3 regions of the Pseudomonas sp. nanlin1 genome follow, and region 3 is predicted to be linked to each of the others. Evidence: predicted binding sites of a transcription regulator. Region 3 holds the regulator's gene; each other region holds the start of a gene.

Region 1 (9,729 bases), 1.6 Mb from region 3:
CGCTGGGCCGGTGTCAACCATTGGGCGTTGGCCGGTTTTTCCGGCAGGTAACGCAGGACCGCCAAGCCCGCTAGCACCGAGGGGATCCCCTCAAGGATAAACAACCATTGCCAGTTGGCCAGGCTGCCTACGCCGACCATGCGGCTCATGATCAACCCGGCGAGCGGGCCTCCGACCACACCGGCGATGGCGAACGAGGTCATGAACAGGCCGTTGATGCGCGCCCGTTGTGCAGCTGGGAACCAGTAGGTCAGGTACAGCACCACGCCGGGGAAAAAGCCGGCCTCGAACACGCCCAGCAAAAACCGCAGCAGGTAGAACGACCAAGCGCTTTCCACATACGCCATGGCCATGGATGTCAGGCCCCACAGAATGGTGATGCGGGCCAAGGTGCGGCGGGCGCCGATTTTTTCCAGGAGCAGATTGCTCGGCACTTCGAAAATGAAGTAACCGATGAAAAAGATCCCCGCCCCCAGGCCATAAACCGCCTCACTGAAGCCGAGGTCTTGCAGCATGCCCAGTTTGGCAAAGCCAACGTTGACCCGGTCGATCCAGGCCAGCACAAACAAAAACACCAGAAACGGCAGCAGGCGCCAGGCGATCTTGCGGTAGGTGGCCGCCGCTTCGTCGCTCATCGGCGCGTGGCCTGCGGGCAGGTCGCCCAGGGCGGGATTCAGGCTCATTGGCAACCTCCGGTGGCATCCAGTTTGCTGCGCAGCAGTTGTTCAACGCTGCGGCTCACTTGCAGCACCCGCGCGTCCTGCCCGTTAAGGCCCGCAATAGACAAGCCCACCGGCAGTTCACCGGCCTGATGGCAGGGCAGGCTCAGGGCACAGCCGTCGATAAAGTTGATCACGCTGGTGTTGCGCAGGACCAGGCCATTGCAGGCAAAAAACGCGGCATCGGCCTGCAGGTCGGCCAGGCGCGGGGGCACCACAGCGACGCTGGGCAGCAACCAGGCGTCGGCGTCCCCCAGGCGCTGACGTGCCGCTTCGATCAAGCGGCGACGCTCGCCGAGCAGGTCGAGGTAGGCTGCCGCATCGATAGCAGCGCCCCGGCGAATCCGCTGCGCCACGCGCGGGTCGTAACGCTCGGCATCGTCACTGCTTAGCCAGCCGCGGTGCAGGTGCCAAGCCTCGGCAGCGACCAGGCCACCGGCAGCGTTGATTTGCGGCAGCTCGTGCAGTTCCGGAAAATCGAACCAGCGCAGTTGCGCCCCTGCCTGCTCAAGCCAGGCCAGGCTGCGCTCGAACGCACTGGATACCTCAGGGTCGAGGTTATCCAGCAGCACATCGCGGGTGACCGCCAGGCGCAGGCCTTGCAGCGGCGCGGCGCGAGTGTCCAGGGCCTCACCACTGAGTATTGCGTCCAGCAGGGCGCAATCGTCGACGCTGTGGCTCAGCGGGCCGATGGAGTCCAGGCTGCCCGACAGCGGGAAAGCGCCGCTCAGGGGCACTCGTCGGGCGCTGGGCTTGAACCCGGTAAGCCCGCAGAACGCCGCCGGAATACGCACCGAGCCACCGGTGTCGGTGCCCAGCCCCGCGACCGCCAGGCCCAGCGCAACACTGACCGCCGCACCGGAGCTGGAGCCGCCAGCGATGCGCCCTTCGGCGCAAGGGCTCAAGGGCGTGCCGTGGTGGGGGTTGAGGCCGAGCCCGGAGAAGGCGAATTCGCTCATGTTGGTGCGCCCCACCAGGATTGCTCCGGCATTGCGCAGGCGTTGCACCACGGGCGCATCCAGGGCCGCCGCAGGGCTGTCGGCAAGTAGCGTGGAGCCCGCGGCGGTGACTTGCCCGGCCACGTCGAACAGGTCTTTGATCGACACCGGCAGGCCGGCCAGGGGCGAAGGCACATAGCCCGCTGCCCGCGCCAGGTCGCTGGCCCGGGCGGCCTGCCGGGCGCCGTCAGCGTCAACGCTGATATAGGCGCTACCGCCTTGGCGACGGTGAAGTTCGATGCCCTGCAGGCTCTGCTCGATCAGCGCTTCACTGGTGCTATGGCCAGCGGCCAGGGCTTGGGCTTGTTGGCGGATACTGGTCATGGTCATCACTGCGCCACCGGTAGGGCTTCAACGGTATAGTCGTGGCGCAAGCGGCGGTCCAAAACCGGGTCGTACAATTCCATTTCGAAGGCTTCGCCATAGCCCAACTGGCCGATCACCGGCTGAGTGCCGCAAAACATCGCTGTGCCGGCGGGCAGGGAAGCCTGGCTGTTGAGTTTGCCCAGCAGCGTCTCGGGCGCCAGCAGGCTGGTCACCGGCCCTTCCTGGTACAAAGCGCGCTCGCCATCGCGGACCCGCCAGGTGCGCATCACCAGTTGGTCCCAGTGGTCGCGCACTTCGGCGTAGCGCCAGACTTCACGGGCAATCGGCTTGTCGCACATCTGCTTGGACACGGTGACGTCGTAGCTTTCCACCTTGCGGTCGGTATGGTCCGAACCCAAGCCCACCAGCAAACCGTCTTCGCTGTGGATCAGCACGAACTCAGTTTCCCCGGACGAATCCGCGCCTGGCACCTGGATGCTCTGGGCATCGTTCAGCAGGTTGGCTGACACTCGATAAAAACAGGGAATCTGCGTCGGCCGCCGCACGCCGATGGCCTCAAGTTCCGCGATATGGTGCTCGACCGCAGCGCTGTCACGGCCGGCCCAACCGGCGATGATCAAGTGTTCGATATTGGCCAGGTGCTCGCCTTGGCCGACTACGTGAAATGTCATAAGCGTCATGGGGCTAGGGTCCTTTTAGAGCGTGCGCATGATTGCGCGGCGAAAATCATCGATGTGGTGGTGTACGGCAGCGACCGCAGCGGCGCCGTCGCGCTGTTCCAAGGCGTGCAGGATTTCCAGGTGTTCCTGGTAGATACGCTCGCTGTGGTGGTTCTCCGATAGGGTCAAAAACCAGAAGCGCGCCTGCTTTTCATGCAGTTTGCGCAACAAATCGGCCAGCACCCGGTTGCGCGCGGCCGCCGAGATGGACAGGTGAAACTGCAGGTCGAGTGACATCAAGCCCGGCACGTCATGGCTGGCCAGTAACGCTGGAGTGCGGTCGAGAATGTCGCGCATCGCCTTGATGTCCGAATCATGGGCGCGTTCTACGGCGAGCTTGATGCACAGTTGTTCGTTGCTGACCCGTACCTCGATCATGTCCAGCACGTCATTGAGCGACAACGCGGTCACCATCACGCCCTTGCGCGGCATGATGGTGACCATGCCTTCGACTTCCAGGCGATGCAGCGCTTGGTGGATCGGCGTGCGGCCCAAACCCAACAGGGCGGCCAGTTGCGCCTCGTTGATGGAATCGCCAGGGCGCAGTTCGCAACTGATGATGCGCTGCTTGATTTGCGCGTAGGCCAGTTCACGCAACTGGGCGGCATTGCTATTGGGTATGCCAGAAGGGCGACGGTGTTGGGCAAGATCGATCGGTTCAGCCATCTTGGGTGTCCTGAAAATACTCTGATATATCAGATGTATTTCAGGCGAAGCAAAGCCTGTGCCAGCGCTTGCCAGCCAGGCTTAAGTCATTGAAAAGGCGATACAACGGCGTTATCAGGGAGGGGAGCCGCAGGGCTGGTTGTTACCAAAGTGCCCCGAAGTGGAGCGATTTTGCCAAGTGATGACCACGGGGCGTGCACGTGCACGCCCCGTGGTAGGCATTAAGGCGCCGCCAGCCACTGCCCGACGACCTTCTGATACGCCCCGGTGGCTTTGCTCAGGTGCAGCCACTGGTCTACGTAGAGTTTCCAGCCCATATCATCGCGCGGCAGCAAGTAGGCTTTCTCACCGTATTGCAGCGCCTGGGTCGGGTTGACCGCGCACAAGCCCGGCTTGAGCTTCTGCTGGTACAGCGCTTCGGAGGCCTCGGTAATCATCACGTCGGCTTTGCCGTCCAGCAGTTCCTGGAACAGCGTGACGTTGTCATGCAGGATCAACTGCGCTTTGGGTAAAAAGGCGTGGGCGAAGGCTTCGTTGGTGCCGCCAGCGGGCTCGATCAAGCGCACCGAAGGCTGGTTGATTTGCTCGACCGTCTGGTAGCGGGCCTGGTTTTCGCAGCGGGTCAGGGGGATTTTTCCGTCCACGTCCAGGGTGCTGCTAAAGAAGGCTTTCTGCTGCCGAGCCAGGGTGACCGAGATACCACCTACGCCGATGTCGCACTTGCCTGCTTGCATATCTGGCAGCAGGGTTTTCCAGGTGGTGGGCACCCACTGCACCTTGACCCCCAGGCTATCGGCCAAGGCTTTGGCCAGGCTGATATCGATACCTTCATAATCGCCGCCCGCGTTTTTATAGGAGTAGGGCTTATAGTCGCCGGTGGTGCAGACCCGCAGTTCCCCTTGTTGCAGCACTGAATCCAGGTGCGACGGCGGCTCCTGCGCGTGGGCGAGGGCGGGCAGGGCTAACAGCAGGCTAAGGATGACGGGGTTTTTCATAGGCGCAGGGCTCTTCGACTGAGGCGATGGGGATTGCGGTTAGAATCACCGCTGTGGCGGGTTCAGCAAGAACGAAGCCAGGTGCCACTGCGGCAGTGCTCCCGGCGGCGCATCAGCCTGGAGCAGGCGCAGTTGATCATGGGCTACCACGCACGCGCATGCACGTTTTGCGTATGATTCACGCACACTGCGTGAATCGAGCGAAACTTATGGCCCAGGCAATCACCCCCCCAGATGTGCGGCACAGCGTGCTGGAAGACGTGCTGGCTGTGCTGATCGGCACTTTGATGGTTTCCTTTGGCCTGATGCTCTTGCGCCAAGCCGGTGCGCTGACCGGCAGCACGGCTGGGGTGGCTTTTCTGCTGCACTATGCCTGGCCGGTGTCGTTTGGCACGGCGTTTTTCGTGATTAACCTGCCGTTCTATTACCTGGCTGTGCGGCGTATGGGGTGGGCTTTCACCCTCAAGACCTTCTGCGCCGTGGCACTGGTTTCGGTGTTCACCGACCTGCATGGGCGCTTTATCCATATCGATCAACTGCAGCCGGTGTACGCCGCCCTGTTCGGCAACCTGATCATGGGGCTCGGTTTTATCGTGCTGTTTCGTCACAAAGCCAGCTTGGGCGGGGTTAACATCCTGGCGCTGTACCTGCAGGAGCGCCTGGGTATTCGGGCTGGCAAGTTGCAAATGGTGGTGGATGTCTGCGTATTGCTGGCCGCGCTTTACGTGGTCAGCCTGCAGGTTTTGTTAGCGTCGATCGGCGGCGCCCTGGTGCTGAACCTGATCATCGCCATGAATCATCGGCCCCACCGCTATTCAGCCTGAATGGCCCAGGGTGCGGATCAATGATGTTATTGCGCGCCATTTGAATTTAGGATGATCGGCCCAACGGCCTGGACCACCCGACATGGATAAATTCGACCTGGCGATTTTGCAGATTCTGCAGACCGACAGCACCCGCGCCGTGGGTGCCATTGCCGAACAGATTGGCCTGGGCACCACAGCCTGTTGGCGGCGCATTCAAAAGCTCGAAGAAGAAGGCATTCTGCGCAAGCGCGTGGCGCTGCTCGACAGTACCAAACTGAATGTGGGGGTGACGGTATTCGTCTCGATCAAGACCAACCAGCACAGCGCCGAATGGCTGAAGACCTTCCATGAGAAGGTCGCCGCCATTGAAGAAGTGTTGGAGCTATACCGCATGGCGGGCGACACCGACTACCTGATGCGCTTGGTGGTGCCGGACATCGCTGCCTATGACGCCGTGTACAAGCAACTGATCCAGCTACCGGGGCTGTCTGACATCAGTTCGCGGTTCGCCATGGAAGAAATCAAGTACACCACGGTGCTGCCGCTGAGCTATGTGTAAAGCGGCGCGCTGGGCGCACCGCTCAAACCGGGTTCAGAGCTGAAAGCGCCGCACTTCTTGCTGCAAGCTGTTGGCCAGCTCGCCCAGGCTGTTGCTGGTCTGCAGCAGATCTTGCACCGACAGGTTGTTCTGCTCAGCCATTTGCGCGCTGCGTTCCACATTACGGGCAACGTCGTGGGTGGCGGCGCTTTGTTCGCGCAGGGCAAAGGAGATCTGGTCGACCACGCTCAGCACTTGGCTCGAACTGTCGCGAATCTCAACGATAGCCGAGCCCGCACTGCCAGCCATGGCGACCCCCTCATTCACTTCGCCCACACCGCTGCGCATGCTTTCCACCGTTTCGCGCACACCGGCCTGGATCTTCTCGATCATGCCGGCGATTTCTTTGGTCGACTTGCCGGTGTTTTGCGCCAGCAGACGAACTTCGTCGGCCACCACCGCGAACCCACGGCCTTGTTCACCCGCGCGGGCGGCCTCGATGGCGGCGTTGAGGGCCAACAGGTTGGTCTGGTCAGCGATGCCTTGAATCACGCTGACGATGGACGAGATCTGTTCGGAGTGCTGACCCAGGCCGGCCACCTGAGCCGAGGACTGCTGCACGGTGCGGGCGATGCCATTCATGCTGGTCAAAGTACTTTCGATGACCATGGCACCTTCTTTAGATTGCTGGCCCGAGCGGCTGGCAATCTCGTGGGCTTCGTTGGCGCTTTCCGACACGTGGCCAATGCTCACGGTCAGTTCTTCAATGGTCGCGGCCATGGCCGAAGCACCGTTGGACTGCTCCTGAATCGCCCCGGACAACTGCTTAGACGCTCCGGAGATCTGATTGACCGCCTGAACCAGTTGGTTGGCGGCCAGGCTGATCTGCTGGATCATTTCACGCAGGCGGTTCTGCATGCGGTCGAACGCTTTCGGTAATTCGTCGTGGGTACTGGTGTCGATCACCGTGTCCAGTTTGCCATTGGCGATGGCGGTGGCCGCGTCGATTGCCAGTTGCAAGCGTGCAGTGGTGCTACGACCCAACATATAGGCCAGAACGATCGACAGCAGGGCGGCGGCGATACCTCCGTAGACCAGTACGGTCACGGCACTGGCCTTGGCATCGGCCATTTCCTGGCTACGCTTGGCCAACAGCAGGGTTTCGGTCTGGATGATTTCATCGATCAGGCCGCGCATGGCGTCCATTTTGGCTTTGTCGGTGCCGGCGGTGATGCGCTGGACCAGTTCGTCGTCAGGCTGTCCCGACTGAGTGAGTTGACGACGCTGGTTGATCACCGGATGCACATCTTCATTCAGCCAGCTGGTTTGCAACTGCCCCAATTTATTCAGGCGCGCCTGCTGCTCTGGGTTGTCACGGGTCAAGGACTTGAGTTCTTCCAAGTGGGCTTTGAACGACTGTTCACCGGCCACTTGAGGTTCCAGGAAAGCTTCTTTGGAGGCAATGACAAACCCGCGCATGCCGGTTTCGATGTTGATCAATTGTTCCAGGGCCAAGCGCGCTTCGCTGAGCACTTTATACGTGTGCACATTGCTCAGGGTCGCGTCCTGGACTTTGTCGAAACCCCGGTAGGCCGCAATATCCAGTACTAGGATGATGCTCACGATAGTGGCGAATGAAAGATAAAGCTTTTGCGAAATGCTGAGTTTACTAAACATGGCGATCGTCACCTGATGCGGCCGGATCCGTGGCGTGCTGTAGGGTATATGCGCCCAGTGACTGAAAACACGAGCAAATTTGCATCGGTCCCTACATGTCAATGTGCCATATGTCGAAACGTTTATCGACGCACAGGATCCAAACTTTAAGTGGCGCGCTACCGTTGGTCGCCGATCAATGGTGATAGGGAAACTTTTTTATCGGGGCTCTTTTCGCTGTTCGGGCAGCATCCGTTCGAGCCGGCCATCGCGGCGTATAGCGACATGCCAAACCGTGGCTGCCACATGCAAAATGATTAGCGCGTACAACGCAAACTGCCCGGCCACATGCACGCTATTGGCCCAGACGCCCAAGGCGGCCCGCTGGCTGAAGCCTGGTAGGTTGAGTATGCAGAAGTACGGTACGGCCTGGCCGTTGCCGGCCATTAAGTAGCCCGTGACGGGCATGACCAGCAACACTAGGTACAGCAAGCCATGGTTGGTTGCGCTAACCCAGCGTTGCCAGGCCGGCGTGGCCTGCGGCGGAGGTGGCGGGCGGTGGCGCCAGCGCCAGGTCAAACGCATGAGCACGAGCAGCAACACGCTGATGCCCATGGATTCATGGGCCATGTACCAAAAGGTACGGATCGGCCCCGGTGGGAAGTTTTCCGCGACCCATACAAATGGCAGCAAAAAACATAACGCGCCTGCGGTCAGCCAGTGCAGTGCTTGGGCGATGCCGGTATAGCGTTGAGTCACTGCAACTGCTCCGCTGGGTAGGAAAACCCGTGTGGGGTAGGGGGGCTTCACCCACCAAGTGTAGCGGCTGATTACTCGGTAACTGTATGACAAAGCCTGCGGGTGCATCCGCTAACGTTGCCTGGCCAACACATTGCCGGGATGCTCCCCATGCTGCTCTCGTACAACCTGCTCGCCGCGTTTACGTTATTTGCTTTTGTCTCCTCGGTCACCCCAGGGCCCAATAACACCATGCTATTGGCCTCCGGGGTGAACTTCGGGTTCCGCCGCACCATACCCCATGCGGTGGGGATCAGCGTCGGCTTTATGCTCTTGGTGATCGCCGTAGGGCTGGGCTTGGGTGAGGTATTCAGGCTACTGCCGTGGACGTACACCTTGCTGCGGTATGTGGGGGCGGCTTATCTGCTTTACCTGGCCTGGAAGATCGCCACGTCGGGGCCGCTGGCCAGTGAATCGGCTGCGGGCCGTAAGCCCATGGGTTTTTTCGCCGCCGCCGCTTTCCAATGGGTCAACCCCAAGGCGTGGGTCATGGCGGTCGGTGCAATCAGCACCTACACGCCCTCCCAGGGCTATATCACCAACGTGTTTATCATCGCGGCGGTGTTCGCCCTGGTCAATTTGCCCAGCGTGTTCATCTGGGCCGGCTGTGGCAGCGCTTTACGCAATGTGCTGCGTGAGCCACGCTGGTTGTTGGTGTTCAACCTGAGCATGGCCGCGCTGTTGGTGCTCTCACTGTACCCCATGCTGGCGTGAGTCAGATCTTCCAGCGCTTGGCGGTTTTTGCCAGGCGCTGCTGCAGGCCGTCGATGTTGTCGGCCAGTTGCAGGGTCAGCAGGCGGTAGCCGGTCAACTGCGCCGGCACCTCGCAGGGCTCCGCCACTTCGCGGGTACGTTCCAGGCGTTCGGTGGCGCCGTCGCGCAGGGCGCGAGCCATACCAATCAGTTGCCGGCGAATGTGCCGGTTTTCACTCGCCAGGCACAGTTGCAACTGGGCCATGGCCTGTTGGTCGCTGCCCGAGGGGCGCAAGTTGGCGAGGATTTCCAGGGTGCTGAGGCACATACGGAAGTGGCGTTGAATCGCATCCAGCTCGGTGGTGGAAATGTGCACTTCTTTGGAAACCGACGGCATCAGCGAACGCAACTGCACCATGTTGGCATTCAGTTTGGCCATTAGCTTGAGGTGTTCGTCGGCATTCACTGACTGGCCGCTGATAATCCGCCCATGCACCGTGGCGCAGTCGCGCAGGCCGGTGGCCAGGTTGTAGCGCCACGAATACACCGCGTACAGCGGCAGCGCAAAGGAAAAAGCCAGGGCCAGGACGATACCGATAAGGATATCGACCGTGCGCCACAGGCCGTCGGTGATTGGGTTGTAGCCATGGCCGGCGACGATGAACAGGGTAATGGCCGAGAGCAGCGCGGTGTAGCCGCCCTTGCCGATAGCGTGGTAGGCGAAGAAGCCGCAGGCCAAAGACATCAACAGCCAGGTGAGCAGGGGCATGTCCAGGTAGTTCTGCTGGGCGACCACCGCCAGGCCGAGGGCGGC
Region 2 (9,729 bases), 2.3 Mb from region 3:
AACGATGTCGCCATTGCGGTAAGTCAGCTCCAGGTATTGCGGGGTGTCAGGTGCACGCTCCGGAGAGACGGTCCAGCGCCACATGTCTTCTTCGTGCTCGGTCCAGGTGTCTTCCAGCACACCTCCCTCGTAGGAAATGTGCAGCAGGTTGGCGTCCATCGAGTAAGGCGACTTCTTCTTGCCGTGACGCTCGATTGGGATGTCGTGTTTTTCGGCGTAGTCCATGAGTTTTTCCCGCGACAGCAGGTCCCACTCGCGCCAAGGCGCAATCACTTTAACGCCCGGTTTCAAGGCGTAGGCACCCAGTTCGAAGCGGACTTGATCGTTGCCTTTGCCGGTCGCGCCGTGGGAAATGGCGTCAGCACCGGTTTCGTTGGCGATCTCGATCAAGCGCTTGGCAATCAGCGGCCGCGCGATGGAGGTGCCCAGCAGGTATTCGCCTTCGTAGACCGTGTTGGCACGGAACATGGGGAACACGAAGTCGCGCACGAACTCTTCGCGCAGGTCATCGATGTAGATTTCTTTCACGCCCATGGCTTGCGCCTTGGCGCGTGCGGGCTCGACTTCTTCGCCCTGCCCCAGGTCAGCAGTGAAGGTCACCACTTCGCAGTTGTAAGTATCTTGCAGCCACTTGAGGATCACCGAAGTGTCCAGGCCGCCAGAATACGCCAGAACGACCTTGTTTACGTCCGCCATGCCATCACTCCACGGGGTTCTACTGAAAGCCGTCGATTCTACCGGTCATGGCTACAGATTTACAGCGGCGCGACAGCTTAGGACGTGCAAGCGACAGTTTTTCCCCTACAGACAACGCCTTGCGTCACTCAAGAAACTGCGGCAGGTTTGCTTGGGTCGACCTTACCGGTGGGCGCGGGTACGGCAGCGGGCGCTGCAGGCGTGGCGGCCGGAGCGGGGGCCGCCGTGGGCGCCACGCGGTCGAGTTCGATGTTTACGCGGCGGTTACGCGCGCGGTTGGCTGGGGTGGTATTGCTGGCCAGCGGGTAGCGCTCACCATGGAAACGCACGGTGATCTGCGACTCCGGTATGCCCTTGGCCATCAGGTAGTCTTGTACCGCCAGGGCGCGTCGGCGGGACAAATCGCGATTGGTCAGGCGGTTGCCGCTGTTGTCCGAATGGCCATTGAGCTCGATATGGTTAACCGTGGGGTCTGCCTGAATAAAAGCGATGATCGTATCCAGGCGCTTGCGCCCGGCCGCGTCCAGATCCACCCCGCCGCCGGGAAAACCGACCTGGGTTTCGCGCACCTGATCAAAATTCATTGGCAACAACTTGGCGGTGCACGCCTGGTAGTCGCTATAAGCCTTACCGAATTTCACCGGTAGAACTCTAACCTCCATAGGTCGGCCGACTTCCGAAGAATAATTGCGTACCACGGTGCTACGGCCTTCCAGCAGCCCGCTGAGCAGGCGCGAAGCCTGGCCCTGGGAGCTGTTGAGCAGCACTTCATTGCCGCCGACCCGCACCGACCCCAGGTTGACGTCGCCACGCCCGGGCTGCCAAGCCGGGCCAGCCGAGAGCAGGGTCGCTGAACCATTGCCCAGCACGTTGCTATTGGAGGTCAGGCGGAAAATCGCCTGCTCGCCGGCACGGCGGACGAATTCGCCCGCGCCGAAATCGGCGATCGGTTGGCTCAGCCGACATTCGAAGGCGTCGCCTTCGACCTTCCACTCCACATTCTCCAGACGCGTCTGGAAAGTCATGGCCATGGCAGGCAGGCTGGCAAACATACTGAGCAAGGCTAGATAACGCTGGCGCACGGTCGGCTCCACAGGTTGTTACGGCATACCTCCGGGCTATCGGTCGGCACCGGCGAAACTTGATAGCGGGTGCCTGAATCGGTCTTTTCCGGTAGCATTCCCCCCAGTTCGAACCGCCTGGAATCCCCAATGTCCGACCGCCTGACCCTTCTGCGTCCCGATGACTGGCATATCCACCTGCGTGACGGGGCCGTGCTGCCCCACACCGTGGCCGATGTCGCGCGCACCTTCGCCCGCGCCATCGTCATGCCCAACCTGGTTCCACCGGTGCGCAGCGCCGAAGACGCCGGCGCCTACCGCCAGCGGATCCTGGCCGCACGCCCTGCGGGCAGTGCTTTCGAACCACTGATGACGCTCTACCTGACCGACCGCACCCAGCCCGAAGACATCCGCGCGGCCAAAGCGTGTGGTTTTGTCCACGCCTGCAAAATGTACCCGGCCGGTGCGACGACCAATTCAGACTCTGGCGTGACCCACCTCGATAACATCTCGGCGGCCCTGGAAACCATGGCCGAGGTCGGCCTGCCCCTGCTGATCCACGGTGAAGTCACCCGTGCCGAAGTCGACGTGTTCGACCGCGAGAAACTTTTTATCGACGAACACCTGCGCCGCGTGATCGAACGCTTCCCGGCCCTGAAAGTGGTGTTCGAACACATCACCACCCGTGAGGCCGCGCAATTCGTCGCCGAGGCGGGGGCCAACGTCGCGGCCACCATTACCCCCCAACACCTGCTGTACAACCGCAACCACATGTTGGTGGGCGGGATCCGCCCGCACTTCTACTGCCTGCCGATCCTCAAGCGCAGCACCCATCAGGTTGCCTTGCTGGACGCCGCCACCAGCGGCAGCCCAAAGTTTTTCCTCGGCACCGACTCGGCTCCCCATGCACAACACGCCAAAGAGGCTGCCTGCGGGTGCGCTGGCTGCTACACCGCCTACGCCGGCATCGAGCTCTACGCTGAAGCGTTCGAGCAGCGCAATGCCCTGGACAAGCTCGAAGGTTTTGCCAGCCTGCATGGCCCGGCGTTCTATGGCCTGCCCCATAACACCGACACCATTACGTTGGTCCGCGAAGAGTGGACCGCACCGGCCAGCTTGCCCTTCGGCGAGCGGTCAGTCATTCCGTTGCGCGCGGGTGAAAAACTGCGCTGGCGCCTGCTGGAGAAACACGCGTGAGTGAAGACAACTACGACGACGAGCCCGAAGCCGGTAACGGCGGTGGCCCCAAGCACCCCATGGCCGCGCGCTTTCGCGGCTATCTGCCGGTGGTGGTCGACGTCGAAACCGGTGGCTTCAACTGCGCCACCGATGCCCTACTGGAAATCGCTGCCACCACCATCGCCATGGATGAGAAAGGCTTCGTATTCCCCGACCACACCTATTTCTTCCGTGTCGAGCCCTTCGTTGGGGCCAACATCGAGGCGGCGGCGTTGGAGTTCACCGGGATCAAGCTGGACCACCCGCTGCGCATGGCGGTCAGTGAAGAAAGCGCCCTGACCGATATCTTTCGCGGAGTTCGCAAGGCCCTGAAAGCCAACGGCTGCAAACGCGCCATTCTGGTCGGCCACAACAGCAGCTTCGACCTGGGTTTTCTCAATGCCGCGGTGACCCGCACCGACATGAAGCGCAACCCGTTTCACCCGTTCTCCAGCTTTGACACAGCCACGCTGGCCGGGCTGGCCTATGGGCAGACCGTACTGGCCAAAGCGTGCCAGGCCGCCGATATCGATTTCGACGGCCGTGAAGCCCATTCGGCGCGTTATGACACCGAGAAGACCGCCGAGCTGTTCTGCGGGATCGTCAACCGTTGGAAGGACATGGGCGGTTGGCAGGACTTCAACGACTGACGCTACAAATCCCATAAAAAAACCGGCACTCGTAAGAGCGCCGGTTTTTTTATGCGCCGCAGGCCGTTACAGCTTGCCGGCATTCTCGCTCAGGTAAGCCGCGACGCCCTCTGGCGAGGCGGTCATGCCTTTGTCGCCTTTCTTCCAGTTGGCCGGGCATACTTCGCCGTGCTCTTCGTGGAATTGCAGGGCATCGACCAGACGCAGCAACTCGTCCATGTTCCGGCCCAGGGGCAGGTCGTTGATGATCTGCGAACGTACCACCCCGTTAGTGTCGATCAGGAAGGCGCCACGGAAAGCCACACCGCCTTCGGATTCGACGTCATAGGCTTTGCAGATTTCGTGCTTGGTATCAGCCGCCAGGGTGTATTTCACCTGACCGATACCGCCTGAGTTGATTGGGGTGTTACGCCAGGCGTTGTGGGTGAAATGCGAGTCGATCGACACGCCAATCACTTCGACATTGCGTGCTGCGAAGTCAGGGATGCGGTTGTCCAGGGCGATCAGCTCGGACGGGCAAACGAAAGTGAAGTCCAGTGGGTAGAAAAAAACCAGACCGTATTTACCCTTGATGGCCGAAGACAGGGTGAAGCTGTCAACGATTTCGCCATTGCCCAATACAGCGGCGACGGTGAAGTCCGGGGCCTTCTTGCCGACGAGTACGCTCATTCGATATCTCCTGAAGTCTGTGGAATGAAGCGGCCTATCATACACGGTTGTCCGTGAAAGATCGGCGACAGCCCTGCCGTGCGCCCATGCCGCGCCTATAGCCAAAGCAGCAGTCGTCGAGAGTCAACACAGTTTCACCTTTGAATTGCATTTGGTTGAACAGCGGCGCGAACTTTTCCGGGGTTTGCAGCAAGTGAGTAGCGATGTTGTTCATGTGCTGAATGATCAACGTAAAAAAACGCTCGAACTCTTGTTCGTCCTTCCACACTGGCAAGCACTCCGGCGCGCCCCAAAGCAAGCCGTACCAGTCATCAAATTGCACAGCCTGTGGCCCGGAGACCAGGGCAGTGAAAAAACCGTCGAGTTCGGAAACACTCAATACCGAGGCTTCACTGCTGTATTTATCCAGTACCTCCTCAAGGTAGTTGATTTCGTCTTCGCTGAGCGGTTTGCTGCTGATGGGCTATGCATGACTGTAGGTCACTGAAAGGGCTGGCGATGAGGTATTCAAGCGCGAAGCCCAACCGAGCTCCAGCAAAAACCCTGTCCTAGCAGCCTGTATCCCATAGAGGCGAAGAGCTCGGGGGCAAGACCCCCTCCTACAGTCGGTCGCTGCCCCGTAGGAGGGGGCCTTGCCCCCGAGCTCTTGGTCACAGCCCAGCGCACATCGTCAACGGTAGACGCAGCCCCCGTTTGCTGCTCAAGCCTTGGCCAAGCCAGGCTGCAAAAGCCACTCGGCGCTGTCGTTCCAAACATCCATACGGGTAATTTTGCCGTGGCGTACCTCGAAACGGTCCAGGTAGCGGTTGCCGGAAAAGCTGCGGCCGTCGGGCCACTCCCCGTACAAGGTGCCCATCGAATACACCACCGTGTGGTCGCCACGGTCCATCCAATCGAAATCGCCCAAGGCCTTTTTCACCCAGGCATAGCGCCCGCCATTAAAGGCGGTGATGGTTTGAGGGTCGGGCATGGCCCGGCCGCCGGTAAAGGTGATCGCCACGTCGTCGCTCATAAAGGTCGCCGCAAGAACCGGGTCAGGCGCCATGGAAGCGGCGAGAAAATTGCTAACAATCTCTACAGCGGAATTATCGTATGACATCGGTATAGCTCCTGAAAAAACTTCCTATGGAAGGCGGCGGATGCTTCCGCGCGGTGCGTCATGCCTTAAATTAGCGCATGAAGGCGGGGGTTAACCTTTGAGAACCTAGAGCCATGGGTGCGCACAGCGCTGGCATTGTACTTGCTAGCAATATTTGTGCAAAAGCTAGCAATCAGGAGATTTGACCATGGCTCTTCAGCTTTCAAGGCTCTACCCTTCGCTGCGCCCGTTCATGGCCGCGATGACGCTCAACATCGCCCTGCTGAGCATGGCGCAGGCAGCCGAGCCACCGATCAAGGTCGGCTTGGTCGCCGCATTGTCCGGCCAGTCGGCTAAGTCTGGAGAGGCCCTCACCCGGGGCTTGACCATGGCCATCGATGAGGTCAATGCCAAAGGTGGCGTGCTGGGGCGCCCCTTGGCGCTGGTACGCCGTGACGATGAGAGCAACCCCTCCAAAGGCATGTTGGCGGCCCGCGAGCTGATCCAGCGCGAGAAGGTCGCGATGCTGTTTGGCGGCCTCGACACCCCCGTTTCGCTGGCCATCGTACCGCTGGCCAATCAGTTGAAAGTGCCGTTTATGGGGATATGGGCGGCGGGCACCAAAATCACCGAGAACGGCGCGGCGGACAACTACGTGTTTCGCGTCTCGGCGGTGGATGAGTTGGTCGATGAAGCGCTGGTGAAATATGGCGTGGAACAGGGCATGCAGAAACCCGGGATGATCCTGATCAACAACCCCTGGGGCGAATCCAACGAGGCTGGTTTCAAACGTGCGCTGGAACACCGAGGCCTGGCCAACGCGGGGGTTGAACGTATTCAGGACAGCGACTTGGACGTGGTGCCACAACTCACTCGCTTGAAAAACGCAGGCGCTGACACGCTGCTCCTGGTGGGCAACGTCGGGCCCTCGGCGCAGGTGGTCAAATCCCTCGACCGCATGGGCTGGGACGTGCCCGTGGTATCGCACTGGGGGCCGGCTGGCGGTCGCTTCGGCGAGCTTGCCGGGCCCAACGCGGGGCGGGTGCACTTTATCCAGACTTACGTGTTCACCGAGCATAACAACGCCAAAGGCGATGCCCTGCTAACGGCCCTGAAAAAGGCCTACCCGCAGATCCAGAGCCTGGCGGACGTCACCCCTGCCGTGGGCATTGCCAACGCCTACGACGCCCTGCACCTGAGCGCATTGGCGATGGCCAATGCCGGCAGCACCGAGGGCAAGGCGATCCGCGACGGTTTCTATGGCATCACCCAGTACGACGGCTTGATCAAGCAGTACCAGCAGCCCTTTACCGCGCAGAAACACGACGCTTTGGGTCCGGACGACTATGTCATGAGCCATTTCGTCGGTGACCGCATCGTACCGCTCAAGCCCTGAGGAGGACGCCCTGATGTTTACCGCCGCCATCGTCACCGGCCTCGGTTTGGGCAGTATGTATGCCCTGCTGGCCTTGGGTTTTCACCTGACCTACGTGGTCTCCCGTACGGTCAATTTTGCCCAGGGCAGCGCCATGATGGTGGGCGCGGTGCTGGGTTATAGCCTGTGCATCACCTGGGGCCTACCGCTGTGGCTAGGGGTGCCGTTGACCTTGCTGCTCTGCGCACTCTATGGCCTGGCCATCGAACGCTGGCTGGTGCGGCCGTTTCACAGCCGCGGTTCTCAGGCGTGGTTGATGGCAACGGTGGCGGGCGGCATGTTGGTGGACAACCTGGCGATGTTTACCTTTGGCAAGGAGCCTCGGCAATTCACCAGCGACCTGCTGACCATGCAGGTCGAGGTGCTGGGTAACGCCGTCGGCGCTTTGCAATTGCTGATTCCGCTGGCGGGCGTCGGCATTGCCCTGGGCTTGTGGCTGGTGCGGCGCTATACCCGCTTGGGCAAAGTCCTCGAAGCCTGCGTGCAGAACCCCAGGGCCGCGACACTGATGGGCATCAACGTCAACCGGGTGGTCGCCTCTGCCTTTGCGATTTCCAGCGTACTGGCCGCCGTGGCCGGTCTGCTCATTGCGCCGCTGTTCAGCGTGAGTGCCGAGATGGGCATGCTGTTCGGTTTAAAAGCCTTTGCCGTGGCCATTCTGGGCGGGATCGCCAGTGCCGGCGGAGTGTTCGCCGCAGGCCTATTGTTCGGCCTGACCGAAGCTTTGGTCACCTTATATTTCGGCTCGGCATTCACCCAGATTTTTACCTTCGCTCTAGTGATTCTGGCTTTGGCGATTCGCCCCGACGGTCTGTTTGGCAGCCGCGCATTGGTGAAAGTATGAGCAATTGGAAAAACCGCCTGGGCCCCCTGGCGATCACCGCCCTGGGGCTGGGCAGCTGCGCGGCCGTAGGGTTGCTAGACAGCTATTCACTGTTGGTGCTGACCCTATGTGCCCTGGCAGCGGTGGTCGGGGTGGGCCTGAACCTGCTGATCGGCCTCAGCGGGCAGATTTCCTTTGGCCACATTGCGTTTTATGCCATCGGTGCCTATGTGTCAGCGCTCCTGACACTCGCCGGGGTGCCCCTCTGGTTGGCAATGCCAGCGGCCGGCCTGGTGTCAGCTGTCATCGGCGCCCTGTTGGCGATCCCCGCTTTGCGCGTCAGTGGCCCGTATCTGGCGATGATCACCATTGCTTTTGCCTTTGTGGTGCACCACAGCTTGATCGAGTGGCGTGAGGTCACCGGGGGCTCCAATGGTCTGATGGGCATTCCCACGCCTGACTTCGGCCCTCTCGACCCCAGTCAAGGGCTGGCCCTGACGGCGGTGCTGTTGATGGTCGCGGCGCTGTCGTTCTATCAGCGCCTACGCGACAGCGGTTGGGGCAAGGCGATGCGCGCGGTCAAAGCCTCGGAAATCGCCGCCTGCTCGCTGGGGTTCAACCCGGTGCTGAGCAAAACCCTGGCCTTTATGCTGTCGGCGCTACTGACCGGCCTGGCCGGGGCACTGCTGGCGCCGCTGCTGATGTTTATCAACCCTGAGTCATTTCCGTTTTCCCAGTCGATTCTATTCGTGCTGGCGGTGATCGTTGGCGGCAGTGGGACTTTGTTCGGCCCGGTTCTGGGGGCCTTACTGATCGTGCTGGTGCCGGAACTGCTCTCGGACTTCGCCGAGTACCGCCTACTGATCTTCGCCGTGCTGCTGCTGGTGGTGCTCTGGGTGGCGCCCAATGGGCTGCTCGGGGCGCTGGCCAAGCGTTGGCTGAAGCCCACCGTGCTCTACCCGCCGGCACAGGCCGACACCGCGCTGCTGGCCGCTTACCTGGGCAGCACGCGGGCACCGGACGGCCTGCATATCCGCGACCTGGGCATCCGTTTCGGCGGCGTGCAAGCGGCGCAGCAGGTTAACCTGCACGCCCCCGCCGGCAGCATTACCAGCATCATCGGCCCCAATGGGGCAGGCAAGACCACCGTCCTCAATATGATCAGTGGTTTCTACACCCCCGACACCGGGCAGATCGAACTTGGCCAGCCCCTGGCCGGGCTCGCGGCATGGCGAAGCGCACGGGCTGGCATCGCACGTACTTACCAGACCACGCAACTGTTCGGCGAAATGTCCGTGCTGGAGAACCTGCTGGTGGCCCTGCAAAAAGGCCGCCTGGGCCTTCCGTTCACGCACTCCGGCGTGGCCCAGCACACCCTCGCGCTGAACCTGTTGGCGCTGGTGGGTTATCGCGGTGAGGTCAATATTGCCGCCCAAGCCCTGCCCCATGTGGACCGGCGTCTGGTGGAAATCGCCCGCGCGCTGGCCACCGCGCCCTCGGTGTTGTTGCTTGATGAGCCAGCGGCGGGCCTGAGCCGCAGCGACACTGACGCGCTGGTGCAGGTACTGCGCCAGCTGGCCGCTTTCGGTTTGAGCGTGATTCTGGTGGAGCACGACATGGCCCTGGTAATGGCCGTGTCCGAACGCCTGCTGGTGCTCGACGCTGGCAAACCCATCACCGTCGGGCCACCCGCCGCAGTGCGCCGCGATGAACGGGTCATCGCCGCCTATTTGGGCGGCACCGCTTATCAAGCCAGCGCACGGCCTGCACCTTGGCACGGCAGCCGCGATGCTCGCCTGTTCATCAAGGACCTGGTCATCGACTACGGCGCCGCCCCCGTGGTCAGCGCGGTCAACCTGGTGGTCAACCCTGGGGAACTGGTGGCGATCCTGGGCGCCAACGGGGCTGGCAAGTCGAGTATTTTGCAATGCCTGGCCGGGCTGCATCGGGCGACTGAAGGCAGTATTTTGCTGGACAACGAAGACATCAGCCACACCAGCGCCAGCCGCATCGCGGCACTCGGGCTAGCGCTGGTGCCAGAGGGCCGGCAACTGTTCGGCTACCTGAGCGTACGCGACAACCTGCTCCTGGGGGCCTAC
Region 3 (9,729 bases):
GTACTGCCGGGTCTATTAGTGGGCCTGGTGGTGTCGATGTTTCAGGCCGCGACCCAGATCAACGAGCAGACCCTGAGCTTTCTGCCCAAGCTATTGATCATGCTGGTCACCCTGATTGTGATCGGGCCGTGGATGGTGCGCAGCTTTATGGAGTACATCATTGGCCTGTATACCAGCATTCCGCAGTTGATCGGCTAGCCATGCTGCAGCTTACGGATGTGCAGATCGGCACGTGGGTCGCCGCATTCATGCTGCCGCTGTTCCGCGTCGCCGCAATGCTGATGGCCATGCCGATTTTCGGGACCACGCTCGTGTCGACCCGGATACGTCTGTATTTTTCCCTAGCTATCACCGTGGCGATCGCCCCTTCGCTGCCACCGATGCCGGCCTTTGAAGTGCTGAGCTTGCAAACGCTGTTGCTGTGCGCGGAACAGGCGATTATTGGCGCGTTATTCGGGCTGTCGTTGCAGTTGCTGTTTCAAGTATTCCTGATTGGCGGGCAGATCCTGGCGATCCAGATGGGTATGGCGTTCGCCTCGATGGTGGACCCGGCCAACGGCGTTTCGACCGCTGTGGTGGGGCAGTTTTTCAGTATGTTGGTCACCTTGCTGTTTCTGTCCATGAACGGCCACTTGGTGGCGTTCGAAGTGCTGGTGGAAAGCTTCACCACGCTGCCAGTGGGCGGAGGGTTGCTGGTCAATCATTTCTGGGACTTGGCGACCCGCCTGGGTTGGGTGTTTGGCGCCTCGGTACTGCTGGTACTACCGGCCATCGCGGCGCTGTTGGTGGTGAACGTCGCCTTTGGCGTGATGACCCGTGCGGCGCCGCAGTTGAATATTTTTTCGATTGGTTTTCCACTGATTCTGGTCATGGGCATGGTGATTCTCTGGATCACCATGGCTGACATTCTCAACCAGTACCAGCCGCTGGCCTCCGAGGCTTTGCAGTGGCTGCGCGAATTGGCTCGGGCACGCTAAGACATGGCAGAGAGCGAGAGCGGTCAGGACAAAACAGAAGACCCCACGGAAAAGCGCAAAACCGACTCTCGCAAGAAAGGCGAAATTGCGCGATCCAAGGAGTTGAACACACTCGGGGTGATGCTTGCCGGGTGCGGTGGTTTGTTGGCGTTTGGCGGCTCCCTGGCAGAAACCCTGCTGGAGCTGATGCGCATGAACTTCAGCTTGACCCGTGAGGTGTTGGTCGATGAGCGCTCCATGGGCATTTTCCTGCTGATATCGGGGAAGATGGCTATTGTTGCGGTGCAGCCTATCCTGATCACCCTGGTGATAGCGGCCATCGTCGGCCCAATTTCCCTGGGCGGTTTTCTCTTCGCGGCCAGCTCGTTGGCGCCCAAGTTCAGCCGGATGAACCCGGCGTCTGGTCTCAAGCGTATGTTCTCGGCCCACGCCCTCACCGAGCTGCTGAAGGCCTTGGGCAAGTTCTCGATCATCCTCATCGTCGCGCTGGTGGTGTTGTCCAAGGACAAAGCGGATCTGATCGCGATTGCCCACGAACCGTTGGAGATGGCGATTATCCACTCCGTGCAATTGGTGGGCTGGAGCGCATTGTGGATGTCCTGCGGGCTGGTGCTGATTGCGGCGGTGGATGTGCCGTTCCAGCTGTGGAGCAGCAAGCAGAAACTGATGATGACCAAGCAGGAAATTCGCGACGAGCACAAGGACGCGGAGGGTAAACCTGAGGTCAAGCAGCGTATTCGCCAGTTGCAGCGGGAAATGTCGCAGCGGCGGATGATGACGTCGGTGCCGCTGGCTGACGTGATCATCACCAACCCTACGCACTACGCGGTGGCCTTGAAATACGACCCGGAGAAAGGCAGCGCTCCGGTGATGCTGGCCAAGGGCACGGACTTCGTCGCGTTAAAGATCCGCGAAATCGGTAACATGCATCAGATTCAAGTATTGGAATCGCCAGCCCTGGCGCGTTCCATCTACTACTCCACCGAGCTCGAGCAGCAGATTCCAGCGGGCCTGTACATGGCGGTGGCCCAGGTGTTGGCTTACGTCTACCAGATCCGCCAGTTCCGTGCCGGTATGGGCAAACGCCCCGACCCCCTCAAAGAGCCCCCCATCCCGCCGGATTTACGCCGCGACGAATAGCCCCTGGCCCCCGTAGGAGGGGCCTCGGCCCCGATCTTTTGATCTTTTGATCTTCAGACGGCAGCGTGAAGATATCGGCGGCAATGTGAAAAGATCGGGGGCGAGCCCCCTCCTACGTACATATGGGGGGGCTCGGCCCCGGTTAATGATTCTTTAGCCCTTCAGGCAAAAGTTGGACAGCTTTTTGCAACACCCCTCTGGCAAGGCGCTTGCGGCGTCAAAAGTTTGCTTGGGGCTCGTCAAATGTCGGTGGATCGTACTCAGTTTATCAACACAGCAAAAACCAACCTGATCGGTGCCGGTCGGGGCAGCCTGGGTATTCCTCTGCTGCTGCTGGTCATGCTGGCAATGATGATGTTGCCGATCCCGCCGTTCCTGCTGGATGTGTTCTTCACCTTCAACATCGCGTTATCCATCGTCGTGCTTCTGGTCTGCGTCTACGCCATGCGGCCGTTGGACTTTGCCGTATTCCCGACCATCCTGCTGGTGGCCACGTTGTTGCGCCTGGCGCTCAACGTCGCTTCGACCCGGGTGGTGATGCTCCACGGCCAAGACGGCCACGCCGCTGCCGGTAAGGTCATTCAGGCGTTCGGCGAAGTGGTGATCGGCGGCAACTACGTCGTCGGTATCGTGGTGTTCGCGATCCTCATGATCATCAACTTCGTGGTGGTGACCAAAGGTGCTGGGCGTATCTCTGAAGTGAGCGCGCGCTTCACCCTCGACGCCATGCCTGGCAAACAAATGGCGATTGACGCCGACCTCAACGCCGGCCTGATCGACCAAGCGCAAGCCAAGGCACGGCGTACCGAAGTGGCCCAGGAAGCCGAGTTCTACGGCTCCATGGACGGTGCCAGCAAATTCGTCCGGGGTGACGCCATCGCCGGCCTGTTGATTCTGTTCATCAACCTGATCGGCGGCATTCTGGTGGGCATGTTGCAACACAACATGGCCTTTGCCGACGCCGGTAAGGTCTATGCCCTGTTGGCCATTGGTGACGGCCTGGTGGCGCAGTTGCCGTCCCTGCTGTTGTCCACGGCCGCGGCGATCATGGTGACCCGTGCTTCGGGCTCGGAAGAGATGGGCAAGCAGATCCATCGGCAAATGTTCGCCTCACCCAAGGCGCTCGGCGTGTCGGCGGGCATCATGGCGGTGATGGGCATGGTCCCGGGCATGCCGCACTTTGCGTTCCTGAGCCTGGCTGCCGTGGCGGGGGGCGCTGCTTACCTGCTGTGGAAGAAGCAGAATGAAACTAAGGTAATGGCGTTGGAAGAAGTCAAGCGCCAACAGGAGCTGCTGCCATCGCCAGCCCGTGCCCAGGACACCAAAGAGCTGGGCTGGGACGACGTGACGCCGATCGACATGATCGGCCTCGAAGTGGGCTACCGCTTGATCCCACTGGTGGACCGCAATCAAGGTGGCCAGTTGCTCGCCCGGATCAAAGGCGTGCGCAAAAAGCTTTCCCAGGACCTTGGCTTTTTGATGCCCACCGTGCATATCCGCGACAACCTCGACTTGGCGCCCAGCGCCTATCGCTTGACGCTGATGGGCGTGATCCTGGCTGAAGCGGAAATCTATCCAGACCGCGAGCTGGCGATCAACCCTGGGCAAGTGTTTGGCACACTCAATGGCATCACCGCCAAAGATCCGGCTTTTGGTTTGGAGGCGGTCTGGATCGAGTTGAGTCTGCGCAGTCAGGCACAGTCGCTAGGCTATACCGTGGTCGATGCCAGTACCGTAGTGGCCACGCACTTGAACCAAATCCTGCAAAAGCATGCCCATGAACTGATTGGGCACGAAGAAGTTCAGCAACTGCTGCAAGTTCTGGCCAAAGGCTCGCCGAAACTGGCGGAAGAACTGGTGCCCGGAACCCTTTCGCTGTCCAACCTGTTGAAGGTGCTGCAGGCACTGCTGGCCGAGCAGGTGCCCGTACGGGACATCCGCAGTATCGCGGAAGCGATCGCCAACAACGCTAACAAGAGTCAAGATACTGCCGCTTTGGTCCAAGCGGTACGGGTTGGATTATCCCGCGCCATCGTGCAAAGCATTGTAGGCATTGAGTCTGAGCTGCCTGTGATCACCCTGGAGCCCAGGTTGGAACAGATATTGCTCAATAGTCTGCAGAAGGCTGGGCAGGGTCAGGAAGAAGGCGTTTTGTTGGAGCCCAGTATGGCCGAGAAATTGCAGAGGTCTTTGATAGACGCTGCACAGCGCCAAGAAATGCAAGGCCAGCCGGTGATTCTACTGGTGGCGGGGCCGGTCAGAGCGATGTTGTCGCGCTTTGGGCGGTTGGCAGTACCGAATTTACATGTGTTGGCTTATCAGGAAATTCCTGACAACAAACAAGTCACCATCGTTGCGACAGTAGGGCCCAACGGCTGAGGTAGTGGGTTATGCAAGTGAAGCGATTTTTCGCCGCCGATATGCGTCAGGCAATGAAGCTGGTCCGTGATGAGCTGGGCTCCGATGCCGCCATCATCGGTAACCGCCGCATTGCCGGCGGCGTGGAGCTGACCGCTGCGCTGGACTACAAACTGTCCGCGCTGGCGCCGCGCGTGCCTAACCTCGAGTTGGAAGAAGAACTGCGCAAGACCCAGTCTCGCATCGTCACAGCCCAGGCCGAATTGACCCAGCGCAACGACAGCGACACCACCGCCAACCGTCAGCTGTTTGCCGGCTTGCCGCTGACCGCTGCCGAGCCTTTGATCGAGCCCCACTTCGAAGAGCCTGTGCGTCCTGCAGCTGCACCGGTCGCCGCGCAAGCCGCGGTCGACCGCAGCCTGTTCGACTCGATGCGCTCGGAACTCAATGGCCTGCGCGAACTGCTGGAAGTGCAGTTGGGCTCGCTGGCCTGGAACCAACTGCAGGGCAGCCAGCCGCACCAGGCCAACCTGTGGCGGCGCCTGCTGCGCATCGGCTTGTCGGGCCCTCTGGCCCGCGAGCTGCTGGAATTGACCAGCGATATCAAAGAACCCAAGCAAGCCTGGCGCATGTTGCTGGCGCACCTGGCACGGATGATCGTCACCCCCGAGGTCGAGCCCCTGGAAGAAGGCGGCGTGATCGCCATGGTGGGCCCCGCGGGCATGGGCAAGACCACCACCCTGGCCAAATTGGCCGCGCGTTATGTGCTCAAGTACGGCGCCCAGAGCGTTGCCCTGGTGAGCATGGACAGCTTCCGTATCGGTGCCCAGGAACAGCTCAAGACCCTCGGCCGTATCCTCAATGTTTCGGTGACCCAGGTCGACCCAGGCCAATCCCTGGTCCAGGCCCTGGAACCACTGCTGCGCAAGCGCGTCGTATTGATCGACACGGCAGGCCTGCAAGCCAGCGACCCGGCCCTGCGCATGCAACTGGAAAGCCTGGCCGGGCGCGGTATTCGCGCACGCAATTACCTGGTATTGGCAACCACCAGCCAGAAGCAGGTGCTCCAGGCCGCCTACCACAGCTACAAGCGCTGCGGTCTGGCTGGTTGCATCCTGACCAAACTCGACGAAACCGCCAATCTGGGCGAAGTGCTCAGCCTGGCGATCAGTCATCGACTTCCGGTGGCCTATCTCACGGATGGCCCACGTATCCCAGATGACCTGCACCTGCCGCGCCGCCACCAGTTGGTCAGTCGCGCGGTCAGTGTGCAGATGCAGGAAGAGCCCAGCGAGGAGGCCATGGCCGACATGTTCGCTGATCTCTACCACAGTCCGAATAAGCGGGTGGGCTGAGGTGATGAGCGTCAAGAAACTGCAATCTTCCTACATCGATGGACTGCCACGCTTTATTCGGATGTTCGAATGTGCAGCCCTCCGTGTGGCCCCGGTCTAGACAAGGTAAAGAACGAACATGGGTAGCATGCATCCCGTACAGGTGATCGCGGTGACCGGCGGCAAAGGTGGCGTCGGGAAGACTAATGTGTCAGTGAACTTGTCACTGGCTCTGGCAGAGCTTGGCCGCAGGGTCATGTTGCTGGATGCCGACCTGGGGCTGGCCAACGTCGATGTGCTCTTGGGGTTGACGCCCAAGCGCACGTTGGCAGACGTCATAGAGGGTCGTTGTGAGCTGCGCGACGTGATGTTGCAGGGGCCAGGTGGCATCCGCATCGTCCCGGCGGCTTCAGGCACCCAGAGCATGGTGCATCTGTCCCAGGCGCAGCATGCCGGGCTGATCCAGGCCTTCAGCGACGTCGGTGACAACCTCGACGTACTGGTGATCGATACCGCTGCCGGTATTGGCGACTCGGTGGTCAGCTTCGTGCGCGCTGCGCAGGAAGTGCTGCTGGTGGTGTGCGACGAGCCCACCTCCATCACCGATGCTTACGCGCTGATCAAATTACTCAACCGGGACTACGGCATGAACCGTTTCCGGGTCTTGGCCAACATGGCGCAGAGCCCGCAGGAAGGGCGCAACCTGTTTGCCAAGCTGACCAAGGTGACCGACCGTTTCCTCGATGTCGCGCTGCAATACGTGGGTGCGGTGCCTTACGACGAATGTGTACGCAAAGCGGTACAGAAACAACGCGCGGTGTATGAAGCGTTTCCGCGCTCCAAATGTGCCCTGGCCTTCAAGGCCATCGCGCAGAAAGTCGACACTTGGCCACTGCCTGCCAACCCAAGGGGGCATCTCGAATTCTTCGTCGAGCGGCTCGTTCAGCAAACCAGCGCGGGGCCAGTATCATGAGTGCTAGCGGATACCGTATGTACAGCAAGGCTTCTAGGGAATCGCAACAATACGAGTTGATCGAGCGCTACGCGCCCTTGGTCAAGCGTATTGCTTATCACCTGTTGGCACGTCTGCCCGCCAGCGTGCAGGTCGAGGACTTGATCCAGGCCGGCATGATTGGCCTGCTAGAAGTGTCGACCAAGTACGACTCGAGCAAAGGCGCCAGTTTCGAGACCTACGCAGGTATCCGTATCCGCGGCGCCATGCTCGATGAAGTCCGCAAGGGTGATTGGGCGCCGCGTTCGGTGCACCGCAACACGCGAATGGTCAGCGACGCGATTCGGGCAATTGAAGCAAAAACTGGCCGTGACGCTAAAGATCATGAAGTTGCGGCCGAACTCAAGTTGAGTCTGGATGATTACTACGCGATTTTGAACGACACCCTGGGCAGCCGCCTATTCAGTTTCGACGACCTGTTGCAGGACGGCGAACACGAAGGCCTGCACGAGGATGGCGCTACAGGATCGCTGGAGCCGTCGCGGGACCTGGAAGACGAACGTTTCCAGGCGGCGCTGGCTGATGCCATTGCCAACCTGCCCGAGCGGGAAAAGCTGGTGTTGTCGCTGTACTACGATCAGGAGCTGAACCTCAAGGAAATCGGTGAAGTGCTGGGTGTCAGCGAGTCACGGGTCAGCCAGTTGCACAGCCAATGCGCGGCGCGTCTGCGCGGGCGGTTGGAAGACTGGCGGGCTAGATCGTAGAGAAATACGCGGGTTTGGGGGGAGGGCGGATCTGTACCGGGCTCGCTCCGGGGTGATCAGGTAAACACCACTGGGTGTTGGCCCGGCTCACTACGAAGTAGCCTGCTTTGGCAGTCGCTGTACTGGTTAAACGGATTCGATTTGATTGCGTGCCCAGGGGCTGGGTGCGTTCAAGACTGCTGGAGGTCTAATTGGACAAGAACATGAAAATCCTCATCGTTGACGATTTCTCGACGATGCGGCGGATCATCAAGAACCTTTTGCGCGATCTGGGGTTCACCAACACGGCGGAAGCCGATGACGGCATCACTGCATTGCCAATGTTGCAAAGCGGTAACTTCGACTTTTTGGTCACCGACTGGAACATGCCTGGCATGACCGGCATTGAACTGCTCAAGCAGGTCCGTGCCGACGAGCGTCTGAAAACCATGCCGGTATTGATGGTGACCGCCGAAGCCAAGCGTGAGCAGATCATCGAAGCGGCCCAGGCCGGTGTTAACGGCTATGTGGTCAAGCCTTTCACCGCCCAAGTGCTCAAAGAGAAGATCGACAAGATCTTCGAGCGCGTCAACAGCTGATGACCGCCACGGGGGCGCTATGGACAATAAAGATTCATCTTTGGCCGACTTCGAGTCGACCCTGAAAAGACACGCTACTGAGCTCGTGTCCAGCCTTGAAAAAGGCCGTTTCGGCGATGCAGTAGACCTTATTCATCAGCTCAACCAGACCCGCGACCGTGGCCTGTATCAGGAAGTCGGTAAGCTGACCCGTGAGTTGCACAGCGCGATCGTCAACTTTCATATCGACCCCCATATGCCTCAAGCCGAAGAGGTGTCGCAGATCACTGACGCCACCGAGCGGCTGTCGTACGTGGTCAGGCTCACCGAGAACGCAGCCAACCGAACCATGGACCTGGTGGAGCAGAGCACGCCGGTGTCTGAGGCCCTTGCGACCGATGCCAAAGCGTTGAGCCTGGATTGGGAACGCTTCACGCGCCGCGAGATGGACGCCAACGAGTTTCGCCTGCTGGCTCCTAAAATCAGCGAGTTTCTCAAACGCAGCGATACTGAGTCTCACCAACTGACTGCCAACCTCAACGACATTTTGTTGGCGCAGGATTATCAAGACCTTACGGGCCAGGTGATCAAGCGCGTCACGCAATTGGTCACTGAAGTGGAAAGCAATCTGCTCAAGCTGGTGCTCATGGCCAGCCACGTCGATCGCTTTGCGGGGATCGATCATGATCACCAAGCGATCGTTGCAGAAAAAGATAAAGAAAAAGATCCATCCAAGGGTGAAGGTCCGCAGATTCATGCCGATAAACGTGAAGACGTTGTATCTGGTCAGGACGATGTCGACGATCTGCTATCCAGCCTGGGTTTCTGACAGGGTTTCAGGAAAGTCCGCTGACGTGGCTCAGGGGCTTTCCGGCCAGAACCGCCAGACTGTGTTGACCGTTAACTAATCCCAGGGAGCACCCACATGAGCTTCGGCGCCGACGAAGAAATCCTCCAGGACTTCCTGGTAGAGGCCGGCGAAATTCTTGAGCAACTGTCCGAGCAACTGGTCGAGCTGGAAAGCCGCCCAGATGACGCGAACCTGCTCAATGCAATTTTTCGCGGTTTTCACACTGTAAAAGGGGGCGCCGGCTTCCTCCAGCTCAACGAGCTGGTGGAGTGCTGCCACATTGCCGAAAACGTGTTCGACATCCTGCGCAAGGGTGAACGCCGCGTCGACTCGGAACTGATGGACGTGATCCTCGAAGCACTCGATGCGGTCAACAGCATGTTCAGCCAGGTCCGTGAACGTACTGAGGTCACCCCAGCCACCCCCGAACTGCTCGCCGCGCTGACGCGTCTGGCCGAGCCTGCCGGTGCCGAACCTACCCCTGTTGAGCCAGCGCCTGAGCCTGCACCGGTAGCCGAGGCGGCTGATATCACTGATAACGAATTCGATCACCTGCTCGACTCCCTCGACAGCGTCACCGTGGAGCCCACTGCAACAGCGCCCGCAGCGGCTGCCAGCGATGAAATCACCGATGACGAATTCGAATCCCTGCTCGACCAATTGCACGGCAAGGGCTCCTTCGCCCCTGAGGCGCTGGCCCCTGCCGCTGCGGTAGCAGCCAGTAAAGCCCCGGCCAGTGACGAGATCACCGACGACGAGTTCGAGTCGCTGCTCGATCAGTTGCACGGTAAAGGCTC

Evidence for each region. The regulator FliA, encoded in region 3, starts transcription of late flagellar genes. The targets are predictions, from matches to a motif close to CTAAAGTTTNNNNNNNNNNNGCCGNTAA.
Region 1: the regulator FliA is predicted to act here: its motif matches at 7,568-7,595, upstream of QCL65_RS16365 (methyl-accepting chemotaxis protein).
Region 2: the regulator FliA is predicted to act here: its motif matches at 1,815-1,842, upstream of QCL65_RS19420 (flagellar protein MotY).

What each region holds. Positions count from the first base shown of each region.
Region 1 is NZ_CP124218.1:3,519,691-3,529,419, reverse strand. Features, by position in the region: gene QCL65_RS16400 (MFS transporter) at 1-683, opposite strand, end outside; gene QCL65_RS16395 (amidase) at 680-2,047, opposite strand; gene QCL65_RS16390 (DUF2848 domain-containing protein) at 2,047-2,724, opposite strand; gene QCL65_RS16385 (GntR family transcriptional regulator) at 2,740-3,429, opposite strand; gene QCL65_RS16380 (transporter substrate-binding domain-containing protein) at 3,651-4,424, opposite strand; gene QCL65_RS16375 (YitT family protein) at 4,634-5,248, shown strand; gene QCL65_RS16370 (Lrp/AsnC family transcriptional regulator) at 5,331-5,789, shown strand; gene QCL65_RS16365 (methyl-accepting chemotaxis protein) at 5,823-7,445, opposite strand; gene QCL65_RS16360 (cytochrome b) at 7,644-8,183, opposite strand; gene QCL65_RS16355 (LysE family translocator) at 8,334-8,936, shown strand; gene QCL65_RS16350 (FUSC family protein) at 8,938-9,729, opposite strand, start outside.
Region 2 is NZ_CP124218.1:4,215,978-4,225,706, forward strand. Features, by position in the region: gene QCL65_RS19415 (argininosuccinate synthase) at 1-696, opposite strand, end outside; gene QCL65_RS19420 (flagellar protein MotY) at 825-1,778, opposite strand; gene pyrC (dihydroorotase) at 1,908-2,954, shown strand; gene rnt (ribonuclease T) at 2,951-3,625, shown strand; gene QCL65_RS19435 (peroxiredoxin) at 3,692-4,294, opposite strand; gene QCL65_RS19440 (UPF0149 family protein) at 4,332-4,754, opposite strand; gene QCL65_RS19445 (nuclear transport factor 2 family protein) at 4,995-5,393, opposite strand; gene QCL65_RS19450 (ABC transporter substrate-binding protein) at 5,581-6,768, shown strand; gene QCL65_RS19455 (branched-chain amino acid ABC transporter permease) at 6,782-7,651, shown strand; gene QCL65_RS19460 (ATP-binding cassette domain-containing protein) at 7,648-9,729, shown strand, end outside.
Region 3 is NZ_CP124218.1:1,918,417-1,928,145, forward strand. Features, by position in the region: gene fliQ (flagellar biosynthesis protein FliQ) at 1-198, shown strand, start outside; gene fliR (flagellar biosynthetic protein FliR) at 201-977, shown strand; gene flhB (flagellar biosynthesis protein FlhB) at 981-2,117, shown strand; gene flhA (flagellar biosynthesis protein FlhA) at 2,367-4,496, shown strand; gene flhF (flagellar biosynthesis protein FlhF) at 4,508-5,830, shown strand; gene fleN (flagellar synthesis regulator FleN) at 5,949-6,782, shown strand; gene fliA (RNA polymerase sigma factor FliA) at 6,776-7,525, shown strand; gene cheY (chemotaxis response regulator CheY) at 7,729-8,103, shown strand; gene QCL65_RS09075 (protein phosphatase CheZ) at 8,123-8,911, shown strand; gene QCL65_RS09080 (chemotaxis protein CheA) at 9,008-9,729, shown strand, end outside.